Regions from separate parts of the Pseudomonas sp. GW821-FHT01E05 genome, predicted to be linked through region 3. Evidence: predicted binding sites of a transcription regulator. Region 3 holds the regulator's gene; each other region holds the start of a gene.

The links. The regulator sigma-54, encoded in region 3, starts transcription at its own class of promoters, with help from an activator protein. The targets are predictions, from matches to a motif close to ANTGGCATNNANNTTGCTNT.
Positions count from the first base shown of each region.
Region 1: a site for sigma-54 is predicted at 1,494-1,513, ahead of AC07W5_RS28910 (pilin). Genes of this name have one in related genera too.
Region 2: a site for sigma-54 is predicted at 4,382-4,401, ahead of glnK (P-II family nitrogen regulator). Genes of this name have one in related genera too.

Region 1 is NZ_JBWKWW010000021.1:12,039-17,494, reverse strand. It holds gene AC07W5_RS28920 (DUF748 domain-containing protein) at 1-79, shown strand, start outside; gene AC07W5_RS28915 (BON domain-containing protein) at 302-658, opposite strand; gene AC07W5_RS28910 (pilin) at 1,031-1,447, opposite strand; gene AC07W5_RS28905 (type II secretion system F family protein) at 1,725-2,942, shown strand; gene AC07W5_RS28900 (prepilin peptidase) at 2,945-3,817, shown strand; gene coaE (dephospho-CoA kinase) at 3,814-4,437, shown strand; gene yacG (DNA gyrase inhibitor YacG) at 4,434-4,637, shown strand; gene AC07W5_RS28885 (hypothetical protein) at 4,646-4,861, opposite strand; gene AC07W5_RS28880 (energy-coupling factor ABC transporter permease) at 4,934-5,456, opposite strand, start outside.
Region 2 is NZ_JBWKWW010000001.1:321,497-326,952, reverse strand. It holds gene xerC (tyrosine recombinase XerC) at 1-479, shown strand, start outside; gene AC07W5_RS01605 (HAD family hydrolase) at 479-1,183, shown strand; gene sutA (dormancy-specific transcriptional regulator SutA) at 1,388-1,711, opposite strand; gene AC07W5_RS01595 (secondary thiamine-phosphate synthase enzyme YjbQ) at 1,814-2,239, opposite strand; gene AC07W5_RS01590 (ammonium transporter) at 2,466-3,803, opposite strand; gene glnK (P-II family nitrogen regulator) at 3,837-4,175, opposite strand; gene AC07W5_RS01580 (accessory factor UbiK family protein) at 4,595-4,855, shown strand; gene AC07W5_RS01575 (BRO-N domain-containing protein) at 5,254-5,456, shown strand, end outside.
Region 3 is NZ_JBWKWW010000004.1:343,168-348,623, forward strand. It holds gene lptC (LPS export ABC transporter periplasmic protein LptC) at 1-340, shown strand, start outside; gene lptA (lipopolysaccharide transport periplasmic protein LptA) at 327-872, shown strand; gene lptB (LPS export ABC transporter ATP-binding protein) at 872-1,597, shown strand; gene AC07W5_RS10895 (RNA polymerase factor sigma-54) at 1,868-3,361, shown strand; gene hpf (ribosome hibernation-promoting factor, HPF/YfiA family) at 3,438-3,746, shown strand; gene ptsN (PTS IIA-like nitrogen regulatory protein PtsN) at 3,759-4,223, shown strand; gene rapZ (RNase adapter RapZ) at 4,226-5,083, shown strand; gene AC07W5_RS10915 (HPr family phosphocarrier protein) at 5,099-5,371, shown strand; partial or broken gene AC07W5_RS10920 (ZIP family metal transporter) at 5,402-5,456, opposite strand, start outside.

The sequences.
Region 1 (5,456 bases), on a different contig from region 3:
TTACTTCATCGACGCTAATCTTGGGCAAGCTCAAAGTGATGGTCGGGTAATCACGCCGCTGCATCTGGACAGCGAGTAAACATGCAAACACGCTTCTTGCTCAGCCTGGCATTGGCCTCTGCCGCCAGCCAGGCTCAAGCCGATACGCTGCGCTTCAAATAAAACAAGCTCCGACACTCAGTGCCGGATTCTGTAATGACCACGTCTGCATGGCCTTTGGCATGAACCTTGGAGGAATGACAGGCGTACTGCTGGAGCGCCTGTCGTCCCCTTCTCCCAGCCCAGGCGAGAAGCTTGAACCCTACTCGGCTTTCAGACCGTCAGCCGATACGGCTTTTACGCCTTTGATTTTCCTGGTGATATCCACTGCCATTTTTTTCTGTGCGTCGGTTACAAGAACAGTCGAGGACAAAGAAACCACGCCTTTGTTGGTTTCAACTTTGATGTCAGTGCCAGGAATACCTTTCTCGGTTACCAGATCGCTTTTCACTTTAGTCGTGATCCAGGTGTCAGAAGTGACTTCCTTGACCTTGGCCATTTCACCTGCAGCCACAAGCATTGGCGACTGGGTGGTTTGAGTGGTCTGGGCAAATGCAGCGTTGGCCATGGTCAGGGTCAGAGTGGTTGCCGTAGCGGCGGCGATAGCGAACCTCTTCATACGAGTAACTCCTGTTTTTCCAGAAAGCCTGCGCCGTGCTTTGGCGACAGGGTCTAGCAGAGATATAGCAGGCGTTGTGCCAACTCCAGGATGAAAATAAATGCTTAAAAATCAATGTATTGAGATATAAGCAAAGTTCCTGAATCGTGCAGATTGCATGACCTGTATGTAATCTGCATGCAAGTTGCGAGTATCACAAAAGTTCCTGACACCCTGAGTTTCTGGCCATTTACAGTTTGATCTAACCTGCTATGAATAGACTGAAACGACGCCGCTGATCACCCTCGGTTCATCTTCGATTTTCCCCATAAGAAGTGCCCTGACTTCACTAGCCGGGGCATTTCTTACTGGTATTACCGGCTTGCGAGAACGCTACGTACCGCTGGCAGCACAACCTTTTGGAGAGTACTCAGGCTCCACAGTGGTAGAGCAGGTCCAGCCCTCGTCGTGTGTGCGGGTGAGAGTGATGGTTTTGCTCAGCACAGGGCCCGGAGCATTCAGAATCGTGCAAGCAATTGTGCCTGCACCCGTCGAGGCGGTACCTGATGCGGTCATTGTGCAGTTAGACGTAGTAGCGGTGCCGCCCACCAAGGCTAATGTCGGATCGGTGCCCTGATTGATGATGTCTTCAAATGAAACTTTCAGCGCGGATATCTCTGCCAGACCGGCCGTACTCTTGGCCCGCGCCTGATATTTCGTATAAAGCGGCAACGCAAAGGTGGCCAAAATGCCGATGATCGCGACCACGATCAACAGCTCGATCAAGGTAAACCCTTTTTGACTATTCATAGACGAGCTCCAGGCATTAAGTGAAGTCTGATGACCTATACAGGTCAATGCACAGTGCATGCCAAACACGTTGGGCCTTTGTCTGCGGGTGCGCGAGGCTGCTGGCGCATCGCCCTTATCCCCAGAAACTGCACAAAATGACACTTTTTGTCACTCGCCTGCCGCTGGCTTGCTGATCTGACCGACTACGCTATAAATCAAATCCATCGACTTGCGGGTCAACACCCTGCCAACACGGTGGGGCGAGCCGGGATCGATAAAGTGGTGAGACTGAACGATGGCAGTCAAAGCAGTAAAAGTCAGTGTTTACGCGTGGGAAGGTACCGATAGAAAAGGCACCAAAATGACCGGCGAACTGAGCGGCCATAATCCGCTGCTGATCAAGGCGCAGTTACGCAAGCAAGGCATTAGCCCGGGCAAAGTACGAAAAAAAAACGGCTCGATCTTTAACGCCGGCAAACGCATCAAACCCGTGGATATCGCTCTGTTCACCCGTCAGATGGCGACCATGATGAAAGCCGGAGTACCGTTGCTGCAGTCCTTCGACATCATCGGTGAAGGTTTCGATAACCCCAACATGCGCAAATTGGTGAGCGAGGTGAAACAGGAAGTCGCGGCCGGCAACAGTTTTGCCGCAGCGCTGCGCAAAAAACCGCGGTATTTCGATGACCTGTACTGCAACCTGGTGGACGCCGGTGAGCAGGCCGGAGCTCTGGAAACCTTGTTGGAGCGGGTGGCAACCTACAAGGAAAAGAGTGAAACCCTCAAAGCCAGGATCAAGAAAGCCATGACCTACCCCTTGGCCGTGATCTTCGTCGCGAGCATTGTGACTGGCATTCTGCTGGTCAAGGTGGTCCCGCAATTCCAGACGGTATTTTCAGGTTTAGGTGCGCAACTCCCGGCCTTCACCCTGATGGTCATCGCCCTCTCGGAGTTCATGCAGCAGTGGTGGCTACTGGTGCTGGTCGGGATTGTCGCTGTGGTATTTGGTTTCCGGCATACGCGCAAACGTTCACAACGCTTGCGTGACTGGCTGGACGTCAGCCTGCTGAAACTGCCGCTGGTGGGCACGCTGATGTACAAATCAGCCGTGGCTCGTTATGCCCGCACACTCTCCACCACCTTTGCTGCCGGCGTACCACTGGTGCAAGCTCTGGATTCGGTGGCTGGCGTCACAGGCAATATCGTGTTCACGAATGCGGTCAATCGCATCAGGCAGGATGTCTCGAACGGCATACAGCTGAATTTCTCCATGCGCACTTGCGGCGTCTTCCCGAACATGGCGATCCAGATGACCGCCATTGGCGAAGAATCGGGTGCACTGGACGACATGCTGGAAAAGGTCGCAACTTACTATGAGGGTGAAGTCGACAATATGGTCGATAACCTGACCAGTCTGATGGAGCCGTTCATCATGGTGACTCTTGGCGTTATCGTCGGCGGTCTGGTGGTAGCCATGTACCTGCCCATCTTCCAACTCGGCTCAGCGATCTGAATATGCCCTTGAACGATTTTTTGGCCAAACATCCGCTGGCCTTTGTTGTATCAGTGCTGGTCCTGGGACTGATTATCGGCAGCTTCCTCAACGTGCTGGTCTGGCGCCTGCCAAAAATGCTCGAACGCGAATGGAGGGAGCAAGCCCATGATGTGTTGGGCTTACCGCCAGAGGTGCCAGGCCCGACCTACAACCTGCTGCTGCCCCACTCTCAATGCCCGCACTGCGCTCAGCCGATTCGGGTCTGGGAAAACATCCCCGTCCTCAGCTATCTGCTATTGAGAGGCCGCTGTGCGAAGTGCAAAGCCCCTATCAGCAAACGCTACCCGGTCACCGAACTGGCCTGCGGACTGCTTTCTGCCTTCGTCGCCTGGCATTTCGGTTTTGGCTGGCAGGCGGGGCTGGTATTGATCTTGAGCTGGGGCTTGCTGGCGATGAGCTTGATCGATGCCGACCATCAACTGCTGCCAGATGCCTTGGTTCTACCGATACTTTGGCTGGGCTTGATCGTCAACAGCTTCGGCCTGTTCGTGTCCTTGCACGACGCTTTGTGGGGCGCGGTGGCCGGCTACATGAGCCTGTGGTCGGTGTATTGGCTGTTCAAGCTGCTCACTGGCAAGGACGGTATGGGTTTTGGTGACTTCAAGCTCCTGGCGATGCTCGGTGCCTGGGGCGGCTGGCAAATTCTGCCGCTGACGATTCTGCTGTCATCCTTGGTCGGCGCCGTTCTGGGCCTGATTTTGCTGCGCGTGCGTAACGCGCAAACTTCGACGCCAATTCCTTTCGGCCCTTATCTGGCAATTGCCGGCTGGATTGCGTTGCTCTGGGGTGGTCAAATAACCGACTCCTACTTGCAGTCTGTCGGTTTCAAATGACTACCTCTGTTATCAAACCCTGGATTCTTGGCCTGACCGGCGGGATCGGCAGCGGCAAAAGTGCCGCGGCTCAGCACTTCATTGACCTCGGTGTGCATCTGGTCGATGCCGATCATGCCGCTCGTTGGGTTGTCGAGCCGGGGCGTCCGGCACTGGCGAAAATCGCCGAGCACTTCGGTGCGGGCGTGCTGCAAGCGGATGGTCAACTGGATCGTGCGGCGTTGCGCAGGCTGATTTTCGAAGTTCCTGAAGAGCGGCGCTGGCTCGAATCCCTGTTGCACCCACTGATCGGTCAGGAAATCGCCAGTCATTTGGCCAAGGCCCAGTCGCCTTACGCGATTCTGGTGTCGCCGCTATTGGTCGAATCCGGACAGTACGCGCTGGCTCAACGTGTCCTGGTGATCGATGCGCCAGAGCAACTGCAAATCGAGCGAACCCTGCTGCGCGACCAGACCAGCGAGCAACAGGTCCAGGCGATTCTCAAAGTCCAGGCCAGCCGTGAAGAACGCTTGCGCCATGCCGACGATGTACTGGTCAATGACCGCGATCTAAACTGGCTGCACAGCGAGGTCGAACGCCTGCATCACTTTTATCTTACTTTGCGTGGAGGCCAGTCATGAGCCAAACCCTGACCGTCGAATGCCCAACCTGCGGTGCCCCTGTGGAATGGAGCGCAACCAATCTCAACCGGCCGTTCTGCTCGGACCGCTGCAAACTGATCGACCTGGGTGCCTGGGCCGCCGAAGAACACAAGATCCCGGTCAGCCCGGATGCCGAAGACGAGATGTTCTCCGAGGACTTCGATCCTCGTACGCACTAATTAGAAAATCACGGCCGCATAAAACCATAATCCTGCCCCTCGTCGAGGTTCTCGGCCAGAAACTGCAACTCATCCGCCAGATCCTCGACGCTGCGTATGCCCTTGCTCTGCTGCACCACAGCACTGAGCAAGGCGCGCAGACTCAACCCCGGATCAAAACCCACTTCTTGCGCCGTATCCAGACTCCTGCGCAGTTCCTGCCTTGCCCATTCGTAGACACTCATGACCGTGCTCCTGAAGATTTTCCAGAGCATGCCGGGCGCCATGATTTGAGTCCTTGATCCGGATCAAGGTTCTTACTCCCGTGGCCCGTCGTCTTTCCACGGTGCCGACAGGTAGCGCGTGCGATTGAAAGTCTCCAGCCACTCAGGGCAGAACACCACCAGGGCACTCACCACCATGCCGTTGATAAAGGCCTCGGGGAAAATGATCAGCCACAGATAGCCGACAAAATCCTCCAGCCATTCGGGCATGGCGAAGCGCTCGTCGAACCACAGCAAGCCGAGCGCCAGCAACAGACACAACAACGCCGAGAGTGCCGCCGCAAAAAAGCCGGAGCAAAAGATATACACAAAGGGACTACGCGGCTGCGCTCGCTCCACCAGGATCGCACAGCATTCGGTGACCAGCACCGGCAGCAGGATCAACAAAGTGCCGTTGACCCCAACCGCCGCCAGATCCTGACGGCCCAACGCGACCAGCCCGAGTTGCGCGATCAAGCCACCGACGATTGCCAATGGCCAGTCCAGCAACAAGGTCACCGCGGTCATGCCGATAAAGTGGTAAGACACGCCAGTATCGAAGTCCCGTCGCACCAGC
Region 2 (5,456 bases), on a different contig from region 3:
TCTACTCCTCCGGCCTGCGCCTCTCCGAGCTGACCGGGCTCAATCTCGATCAGCTTGATTTAGCGGATGGCCTGGTTCAAGTCCTCGGTAAAGGCAGCAAAACCCGGGTTCTACCCGTCGGCAAGAAGGCTCGGGAGGCATTGCAGCTGTGGTTGCCACTGCGCGCCCTGACCAACCCGGCAGACGATGCAGTATTCGTCAGCCAACAGGGCCGGCGCCTGGGACCGCGAGCCATCCAGCTGCGTGTCAAAGCCGCTGGCGAGCGCGAACTGGGGCAGAACCTGCATCCGCACATGCTTCGGCACTCCTTCGCCAGCCACCTGCTGGAGTCCTCGCAAGACCTGCGCGCCGTGCAGGAGTTGCTCGGTCACTCGGACATCAAGACCACGCAGATTTACACTCATCTGGATTTCCAGCATTTGGCGTCGGTCTACGACAGCGCCCATCCTCGGGCCAAACGCAACAAAGGCGGTGAGTAATGACGATCAAACTGATCACTTTCGACCTCGACGACACCCTGTGGGACACCGCCCCGGTCATCGTCAGCGCGGAAGCGGTACTGCGCCAGTGGCTGGCCGAGCACGCGCCAGACCTCGGCGGTGTAGCTGTCGAACACCTCTGGGCGATCCGTGAGCGTGTCCTGAGCAACGAACCTGGCCTCAAGCACCGGATCAGCGCCTTGCGGCGCAGAGTGTTGTTCCACGCACTGGAGGAAGCCGGTTACGCCCATCAGCAAGCGTCGGAACTGGCCGATCAGGGCTTTGAAGTGTTTCTGCACGCGCGGCATCAGCTCGAGATATTTCCTGAGGTGCAACCGACCCTTGAAGTCCTCGCCAGGCACTACACGCTTGGGGTCGTCACCAACGGCAATGCTGATGTCCGCCGCCTGGGCCTTGCGGACTACTTCAAGTTTGCCCTTTGTGCCGAAGACATCGGCATTGCCAAACCGGATTCGCGCCTGTTTCACGAAGCCTTGCAACGTGGTGAGGCGACAGCGCAAACCGCCGTGCATATCGGCGATCATCCAGGGGATGACATTGCCGGCGCGCAGCAAGCCGGACTGCGGGCGATCTGGTTCAACCCGGCGGGTAAAGTGTGGGAAGCCGAGAAGGCGCCGGATGCCGAGATTCGCAGTTTGACTGAACTGCCTGCGTTGCTGGCACGGTGGAGCGCCCAACACTGAACCTGAATATCACATACCCCCTGTGGGAGCGAGCTTGCTCGCGATAGCGGAGTGTCAGCCGATATCAATTCCGAATGTTACGCCCTCATCGCGAGCAAGCTCGCTCCCACAGGGTATCGCGCCAAGCCCAAGACCATTTCCTTACGCCCATGAAAAAGCCCGCAGCGACGGCGGGCTTTTTCAGCAAGCAAGTAACCGGCGCGCTTAGATAGGACGGCTGCCGTACTTGTTGTCAGGCTTTTTTGGTGGATCGGCCACCACGTTGGCCTCGACTTCCTGCACTTTGCCGCCTTTGGAGAGAAACTCCTCCATAGCGCGCGCCAGAGCATCACGCTCTTTGTTCTTGGCTTCGACACTCGGCAGCTCATCGACTGAAATAGCAGCCTTGGCCTTGCCTTTAGCGGTCGGAACAGGCACATCGCTGCTGTCGTCGTCAGCAACGTCTTCGGCCGCCGTTTCGAGACCTTCTTCGGTCTCGTCTTCGTCACCTACTTCGAGGTCGTCGTTTTCCAGATCATCGTCGCTCATGTTCTACCTCATGACTTGCGAAAAGCAGATTAGTTATAGCCCAGCTACGCCGACTGTCGACGGCTGCCGGAAAAAAATCAATATCCGCTGGTAACCAGCGGTTTATGCCCCATCGCCGTGCAAGGTGACAAGGACTTTACGAGCACCACCATGATCACGATGCTCGCCCAGATAAACACCTTGCCAGCTACCTAACGCCAGTCGACCTGCCGTCACCGGCAAACTCAACTGACAGCCAAGCAAGCTGGCCTTGAAGTGCGCCGGGAGATCATCCGCGCCTTCGTCCTCATGTTCATAGCCGGCCATGCCTTGTGGGATCAGCCGATTGAAAAAACGTTCGAAGTCGCGACGTACCGCCGGGTCGGCGTTCTCGTTGATGGTCAACGACGCCGAGGTATGCTGCAGCCACAAATGCACCAGACCGACCCGACATGCCTTCAATTCAGGCAGGCCGGCGAGTAACTCGTCCGTTACCAGATGAAAGCCCCGGGGCCTTGCCCGCAGGGTAATCAGAGTCTGTTGCCACATACAGTTCTCCGCACATTCGGCGCGCATTCTAGCGCGCTCAGGGAAAAAACAAAGGGTCTAATATTCCTTCAATGCTGTAAGTCATTGGCCCAAAAAAAACAGCTTCGATGAACACGCCTGGGAGCGAAGGAAAAAACCTTTCAGCTGTTCCCTTATCGACAAAAGCCAGACAAAAAAATGCCCGACGGGGTCGGGCATTTTTTTCTCGCGTTTCTTTCTCGAGAACTTACACGTTGTAGGCGCGCTCGTTGTGTTGCGCCAGATCGAGGCCGACCGACTCTTCCTCTTCGGTGATACGCAGCCCCATGACGGCGTCCAGCACCTTGAGAATGATGAAGGTCGCGATCGCGGTGTAGATCACCGTGAAGCCAACACCTTTGCACTGAATCCAGACCTGCGCCGCTATATCAGTCACGGTGCCGAAACCGCCCAGCGACGGAGCCGCGAACGCACCGGTGAGGATCGCGCCAAGGATACCGCCGATACCGTGCACGCCGAAGGCGTCCAGGGAGTCGTCATAACCCAGTTTGCGTTTCAGGGTGGTCGCGCAGAAGAAGCACACCACACCCGCCGCCAGACCGATAATCAGCGAACCCATCGGGCCGACCGTACCGGCCGCCGGGGTAATCGCCACCAGACCGGCAACCACACCCGAAGCGATACCCAGTGCGCTAGGTTTGCCGTGGGTCAGCCACTCGGCGAACATCCAGCCCAGGGCCGCAGCAGCGGTAGCGATTTGAGTCACCAGCATCGCCATGCCGGCAGTGCCGTTGGCCGCAGCGGCGGAACCAGCGTTAAAGCCGAACCAGCCGACCCACAGCATGGCGGCGCCCATCAGGGTGTAACCAAGGTTGTGCGGCGCCATCGGCGTGGTCGGGAAGCCTTTACGCTTGCCCAGCACCAGACAGGCCACCAGCCCGGCGACACCGGCGTTGATATGCACCACGGTGCCGCCAGCAAAGTCGAGCACGCCCCAGTCACCCAGCAGCGAACCCGGACCACTCCAGACCATGTGCGCAATCGGTGCGTAAATCAGGGTGAACCACAAACCCATGAAGATCAGCATCGCGGAGAACTTCATCCGCTCGGCAAAGGCACCGACAATCAGCGCCGGGGTGATGATCGCGAAGGTCATCTGATAAGTAACGAAAACCGCCTCAGGAAACAGCGCCGTAGGACCGGTAATACTGGCGGGCGTGATGCCGGCCAGGAAGGCCTTGGCGAAGCTGCCGACAAACGAGTTGAAGTTGACGACGTTTACTTCCATGCCAGTCGTGTCAAACGCCATGCTGTAGCCATACAAGAACCACAGGATGGTGACCAGACCGGTAATGGCAAAGCACTGCATCATCACCGAAAGAATGTTTTTGGAGCGAACCATGCCGCCGTAGAACAGCGCGAGGCCGGGAATAGTCATGAACAGCACGAGTGCAGTGGAGGTCAACATCCAGGCGGTATCGCCGGAGTTGAGGACTGGAGCCGCCACCGGATCTGCCGCCATGGCCAGGCTGGGCATTACGAGGGACAACAGGGCTCCTAGCCCTGCGAAATTACGCAGAGTCATATTGTTTTCTCCTGGGGCGTTGGGTTTGGTGGCTTAGATTGCGTCGGTGTCGGTTTCGCCGGTACGGATGCGAATAGCCTGTTCCAGATTGACCACAAAGATCTTGCCGTCACCAATCTTGCCGGTGTTGGCCGCCTTGGTTATCGCCTCGATAACCCGATCAAGATCCTTGTCGTCAATGGCGACATCAATCTTCACCTTGGGCAGAAAATCGACCACGTACTCCGCGCCGCGATACAGCTCGGTGTGACCCTTCTGCCGACCGAAGCCTTTGACTTCAGTAACGGTAATGCCCTGCACGCCGATCTCGGACAACGACTCGCGCACATCGTCCAGTTTGAACGGCTTGATGATGGCAGTGACTAGCTTCATGAAAACTCTCTCCCGAATTGGTGGACTTGCCCCAGGAAAACAAACCCGTCTCAAGTCTAAGCGCAGTGCCTGGCTTTGTAACGCATCGTCGGCCTGACTCAGCCATCCCGACGCCAGCTAACCGCTCCTGACGAAACACTTCCCCGTTCCGCCCGGCGCACTGCATTCGTCACAGCGACTGCATCAGTGCATGGGTTACCAACGACTAAGCAGAAAGCTTGCCATCTCGTGAAAACCCATTGATTTCAATCCCTTGGCCGCTGCAGCAGGCGTCTGTTTACAACCAGCGCAACAGATACGCACAACAACAGTGCGCGATCGCCCGCCAACATGCGCGAAAAGCGTGCATCCCTGCCTGCGCCATTGACTATAGACACTGCGTGATACACTGGCGGCCATCAGTTTTCAGGACACCTCCCATGCTCGCGCCCAAAGATCTCCTCGACGCCCTGAGCGGCCACGCTTCCCGCCTGTTCAGCGGCGACACCCCGCTGCCACGCAACGAAATCGAAAGCCAGTTCAAAGCCCTGCTGCAAAGCGGCTTCAGCAAGCTTGATCTGGTGAGCAGAGAAGAGTTCGACAGCCAGATGGTGGTACTGGCGCGCACGCGCGCTCGGCTGGAGAGTCTTGAAGCGAAGGTGGCCGAACTTGAAGCGAAGCTGAGTCCGCCTGCAGAATGACGTTATCGTCCACCCCGCTCCTCCTGTAGGAGCGAGGCTTGCCCGCGATAGGTCGGAACGACCTTCAAGCAATTCCGAATACCCCCACGCATCTCGGCTGATTCTTACAAAAGCCTTCAGCAATTCCCGCTTGCACAGCAAAACCTGGATCTCTACTCTCGTCCCCTGCTGAACATCAGCACTGGGTTTGGCGACCCGGAAGCTTGCGACGCACCGCGTCCACCATCCGATATCGGGCATTTCAATTCTCGATACGCGTCATGGCGGCTGTGTGTGGGAGACCTTCGGGTCTGCCGGTTTTCGCTTGCACCGGTTCGCCAACCCGCGCACAGCTGCCACCCCTATCGTTTGGCGACGATCAGTGGCAGTCACTTCAAGCGAATTTTGGGTACTGCATCATGGATGAAAATCATCTAATTCCCCACGTCTTCACCCGCCACAAACTCCACCTCCACGCACTCCTGCTGGAAAACCAGGCATGGTTCAGCGCCCGCGATCTTGGGCGTTTGCTCCGGCTTTTTCTGGATGAGCGCGCGTTGCGCAAACTTGATTCCGATCAGCGCCAGACCTTGCGGCTGCTTTGCCATGGCAAGGTTGAGCA
Region 3 (5,456 bases):
CGAAGTGACGATGCTGACCAAGCCCGACTTGCACATCTATCGCGGCACTACTTTCCCCTGGCACGTCCAGAGCGAACGCGGCGAAGTCAATCCGGACGGCACTGAAGTAGAACTGATTGATTCGGTACGTATTGCACGTACCGACGAGAAAGATCGTACGACCATTATTACCAGTAGCCGTATGACCGTATTCCCTCAGAAGCAATATGCGCAGACCGAGCAAGCCGTTAGAATCGACGGCGCTGGTGGCGCGACTACTGGCAAGGGAATGAAAGCGTATTTGGAAGAAGGCAGGATGCACCTGCTATCGAACGTAAGAGGACAGTATGAGGCTCGTTAAAACCCTCCCTATTTTGCTCAGCCTGAGCGCAGCACTGGGAAGCGTGAGCGCCTGGGCTCTGCCGACTGATAGCCAGCAACCCATCCGCATTCAGGCCGACGACGCTCAGTTGGACGACAAGAATGGCGTGGCCACCTACAAGGGCGACGTGATCATTACCCAGGGCTCGATGAAGATCACCGGTAATACCGTGACCATCACTCGCACCCCGGCAGGTGAAATCGACGTAGTGACCTCGGTGGGCAACCTGGCTTACTTCGAACAGCTGCAAAAGGCGACTGATCCAAAGCCTGTCCAGGCTTATGGTGTGACCATTCAGTATCACGCCGCGCAAAACCGTATCGTGCTGATCGACAAGGCCAAAGTGATCAACGACGGCAACACCACCGAAGGTGAGAAAATCGTCTACGACACCGTCAAACAGGTCGCTAACGCCGGTCGCGCCACCGGCAACAAGGTCACCCAGCAACGTCCGCGGGTCGACATGGTGATCCAGCCGAAAAAGAAAACTGACGAGCAGAAGGCCCAGTAATGGCAACTCTGAAAGCTCAGCATCTGGCCAAGAGCTACAAGAGCCGCCAGGTCGTGCGTGACGTCAGTCTGTCCATCGACAGCGGCCAGATCGTCGGCTTGCTCGGCCCTAACGGTGCCGGCAAGACCACCTGTTTCTACATGATCGTCGGGCTGGTCCAGGCCGATCAGGGTCGCGTACTGATCGACGACCTGGACGTCAGCCACCAGCCGATGCACGGCCGCGCACGGGCCGGCATCGGCTATCTGCCGCAAGAAGCATCGATCTTCCGCAAGCTGTCGGTTGCCGATAACATCATGGCCATTCTTGAGACCCGCAAGGAACTCGACAAGGCCGGACGTCGCCAGGAGCTGGAAAGCCTGCTGCAGGAATTCCACATCAACCATATCCGCGACAACCTCGGCATGAGCCTCTCCGGTGGCGAACGTCGTCGCGTGGAAATCGCCCGAGCCCTGGCCACCGCACCGAAGTTCATCCTGCTCGATGAACCGTTTGCCGGTGTGGATCCGATCTCGGTGGGAGACATCAAGCAGATCATTCATCACCTGAAGGCCAAGGGCATCGGCGTGCTGATCACAGATCACAACGTCCGTGAAACCCTGGATATCTGCGAGACCGCCTACATCGTTAACGACGGTCAACTGATCGCCGAAGGCGACTCCGCCACCATCCTGGCCAACGAGCTGGTCAAGGAAGTGTATCTGGGCCATGAGTTCCGCCTGTAAGCGCTGAGGTGTTGGGCAAGTCGTCAGAGCGCCGCTATCAATAAAACCCTATAAATTTTATTGTTACCGCGCTTTAGGCAAACACGCGCCCTCAGGTGTTCAGCCAATAGTCAGAGCGCCAGTAGCAATGAGATCCTGTAAATTTTTATTGTTACCGCGCTCTAGGCAAACACTTCAGTTTCAGGCATATAATTTGCTTATGTTTGGCGCTTCGGCGCCCTGTAGTGGATGGCGCATGTGCGCCGGCAAATAAGGTGTTAAGCCCCTGCCATGAAACCATCGCTAGTCTTGAGAATGGGCCAGCAGCTGACGATGACACCGCAGCTGCAACAGGCCATCCGCCTGCTCCAATTGTCGACCCTGGACCTGCAACAGGAAATTCAGGAGGCACTGGAGTCCAATCCGATGCTCGAACGCCAGGAAGAAGGCGACGACTTCGATAACGCCGACCCTCTGGCCGACAACGTCGAGCAGAAAGCCAATACCGATGTTCAGGAACCCTCTTACCAGGAAACCGCCCCGACGGTGGATAACCTCGAGGAAGGCGACTGGAACGAGCGCATCCCCAACGAATTACCTGTCGACACCGCTTGGGAAGATGTTTACCAGACCAGTGCCAGCAGCCTGCCGAGTAACGATGACGACGAGTGGGACTTCACCACCCGCACATCGGCCGGTGAGAGCCTGCAGAGTCATTTGCTCTGGCAACTGAACCTGGCACCGATGTCCGATACTGATCGCCTGATCGCCGTTACCCTGATCGATTGCATCAACAATCAGGGCTACCTGGACGAAACTCTTGAGGAAATCCTCGAAGCCTTCGACCCGGAACTGGACATCGAACTGGACGAGATTGAGGCCGTCCTGCACCGCATCCAGCAATTCGAACCCGCCGGTATCGGTGCGCGCAACCTCAGCGAATGCCTGTTGCTGCAGCTGCGTCAAATGCCAGCCAAAACACCTTGGCTGACCGAGGCTAAACGCCTGGTCACCGACTTCATCGACCTGCTTGGCAGCCGTGACTACAGCCAGCTGATGCGCCGTATGAAGCTCAAAGAGGACGAACTGCGGCAGATCATCGAGCTGGTGCAAAGCCTCAACCCGCGCCCGGGTTCTCAAATCGAATCCAGCGAAGCCGAGTACGTCGTCCCCGACGTCATCGTACGCAAGGACAACGAACGCTGGCTGGTGGAGTTGAATCAGGAATCCGTGCCGCGCCTGCGGGTCAACCCGCAGTACGCCGGTTTCGTGCGCCGGGCCGACACCAGCGCCGACAACACCTTCATGCGCAACCAGTTGCAGGAAGCGCGCTGGTTCATCAAAAGCCTGCAAAGCCGCAACGAAACCCTGATGAAAGTCGCCACCCAGATCGTCGAGCATCAACGGGGCTTTCTCGAGTACGGCGATGAGGCGATGAAACCGCTGGTGCTGCATGACATCGCCGAAGCGGTCGGCATGCACGAATCGACAATTTCCCGGGTCACCACCCAGAAATTCATGCATACCCCGCGCGGCATCTACGAACTGAAATATTTTTTCTCCAGCCACGTAAGCACCTCTGAAGGCGGTGAATGCTCGTCTACAGCGATCCGCGCGATCATCAAAAAACTGGTTGCAGCGGAAAATCAGAAAAAGCCGTTGAGTGACAGCAAGATCGCTGGTTTACTGGAGGCACAAGGCATTCAGGTAGCCCGTCGCACCGTCGCCAAATACCGCGAATCCCTTGGGATCGCGCCTTCGAGCGAACGTAAGCGTTTGATGTAACGGGCCACGCCACAGCGTTCCAGTGGCAGGCATTTCTGCCTGCCGCTTTATGCACTGGCAACGAAGGAGAAGCTGTATGCAAGTCAACATCAGTGGACACCAACTGGAAGTGACCGAACCCCTGCGCATCTACATCGGCGAAAAACTCGAACGATTGGAAAGGCATTTCGACAAGATCACCAATGTGCAAGTCACGATGACCGTCGAAAAGCTGAAGCAGAAAATCGAAGCTACCTTGCATATCCCCGGCAATGAAGTGGTCGCCAACGCCGAGCATGACGACATGTACGCGGCAATCGACGCACTCACCGACAAGCTGGATCGCCAACTCAAAAAGCACAAGGAAAAGACCCAGAGCCTCCTCCAGGGCGCAACAGGTCGTTAACACTCCCAACCCATGATTCGACTTGAAAACATCCTGACCCCCGGCCGTTCTTTGGTGAACGTGCCGGGCGGCAGTAAAAAGCGCGCCCTCGAGCAAATTGCCAACCTGATCAGCCGCGAAGTGCCGGATCTGGGGATGCAAGATGTCTTCGAGAGTCTGATAGCCCGTGAAAAACTTGGTTCAACCGGTTTTGGCAACGGCATCGCCATTCCCCACTGCCGCCTCAAAGGCTGCGAATCGCCCATCAGTGCCTTGATGCACCTGGACGCCCCCATAGATTTCGACGCCATCGATGGTGCTCCGGTCGACCTGCTGTTTGTCCTGCTGGTCCCGCAAGCCGCTACCGATGCGCATCTGGAACTGCTTCGGCAAATTGCCAGCATGCTTGATCGCAAGGAAGTGCGCGAAAAACTTCGCAGCGCCGCAACTAATGAAGCCCTGTACCAGGTTGTCCTGGACGAGCAGAACGGTCATTAATCATGCGTTTGATCATTGTCAGCGGCCGATCCGGCTCCGGTAAAAGCACGGCCCTCGATGTATTGGAGGACAACGGTTACTACTGCATCGACAACCTGCCGGCCGGCCTGCTTCCGGAATTGGCCGAACGTGCGTTGATTCACACTGAACTGGCGCAACCGCTGGTTGCGGTTTCCATCGACGCCCGTAACTTGCCCAGCCATCTGTCGCGCTTTCCGGAGCTTTTGGAAGAAGTGCGCAGCCGGCACATCCAATGCGACGTGCTGTATCTGGACGCCGACGAGGAAACCCTGCTCAAGCGATTCTCGGAAACCCGTCGACGCCACCCCCTGAGCACCGCCAATCGGTCGCTCGCCGAAGCCATTGATGATGAAACCAACCTGCTTGGGCCGATTGCCGACCTCGCTGATCTGAAGCTCAACACCACCCATCTGAACCTGTATCAACTGCGCGATACCATCAAACTTCGCCTGCTGAACCAGCCGGAGCCGGGCACGGCGTTTCTGGTCGAATCTTTCGGCTTCAAACGCGGAATGCCGGTCGATGCTGACCTGGTATTCGATGTGCGCTGCCTACCCAATCCATACTGGAAACCGGAGTTGCGCGATCAGTCCGGGCTGGACCAGCCGGTTGCCGAGTATCTGGCTGCTCAGCCGGATGTCGAAGAAATGTTCCAGGATATCTCTGCGTATTTGCTGAAATGGCTGCCCCGCTTTGCCGCCAGCAACCGCGCCTACGTCACCATTGCCATTGGCTGCACCGGCGGGCATCACCGCTCCGTCTACCTGACCGAACGTCTGGGCCAGGCTCTACAAAAGTCCCTGAAGAACGTCCAGGTTCGCCACCGCGACCTAAGCTAAAGGATTCACACCGCGATGCCCGCTCTGGAAATTGAAATCATCAACAAGCTGGGTTTACATGCCCGAGCATCTGCCAAGTTTGTCGGCGTAGCAGGTCAATATCCCTGCCAGATAAAAGCCGGACGTACCCCTGAATCCATGGTCGATGGCAAAAGCATCATGGCCATGATGATGCTCGCTGCCGGTAAAGGCACCAAAATCCATCTCTGCACTGAAGGCGAACAAGAACAGGAAGCGCTGAATGCGCTGGTTGCGCTGATCAATAACTTCTTCGACGAAGGCGAATAAAAGCTCGGCGGCCCGAGCCTTCGGCGGCGCCTACGCAAGCGCGGTATTCATGACTGTCATCAGACAGAACCCGATACACAGCCCC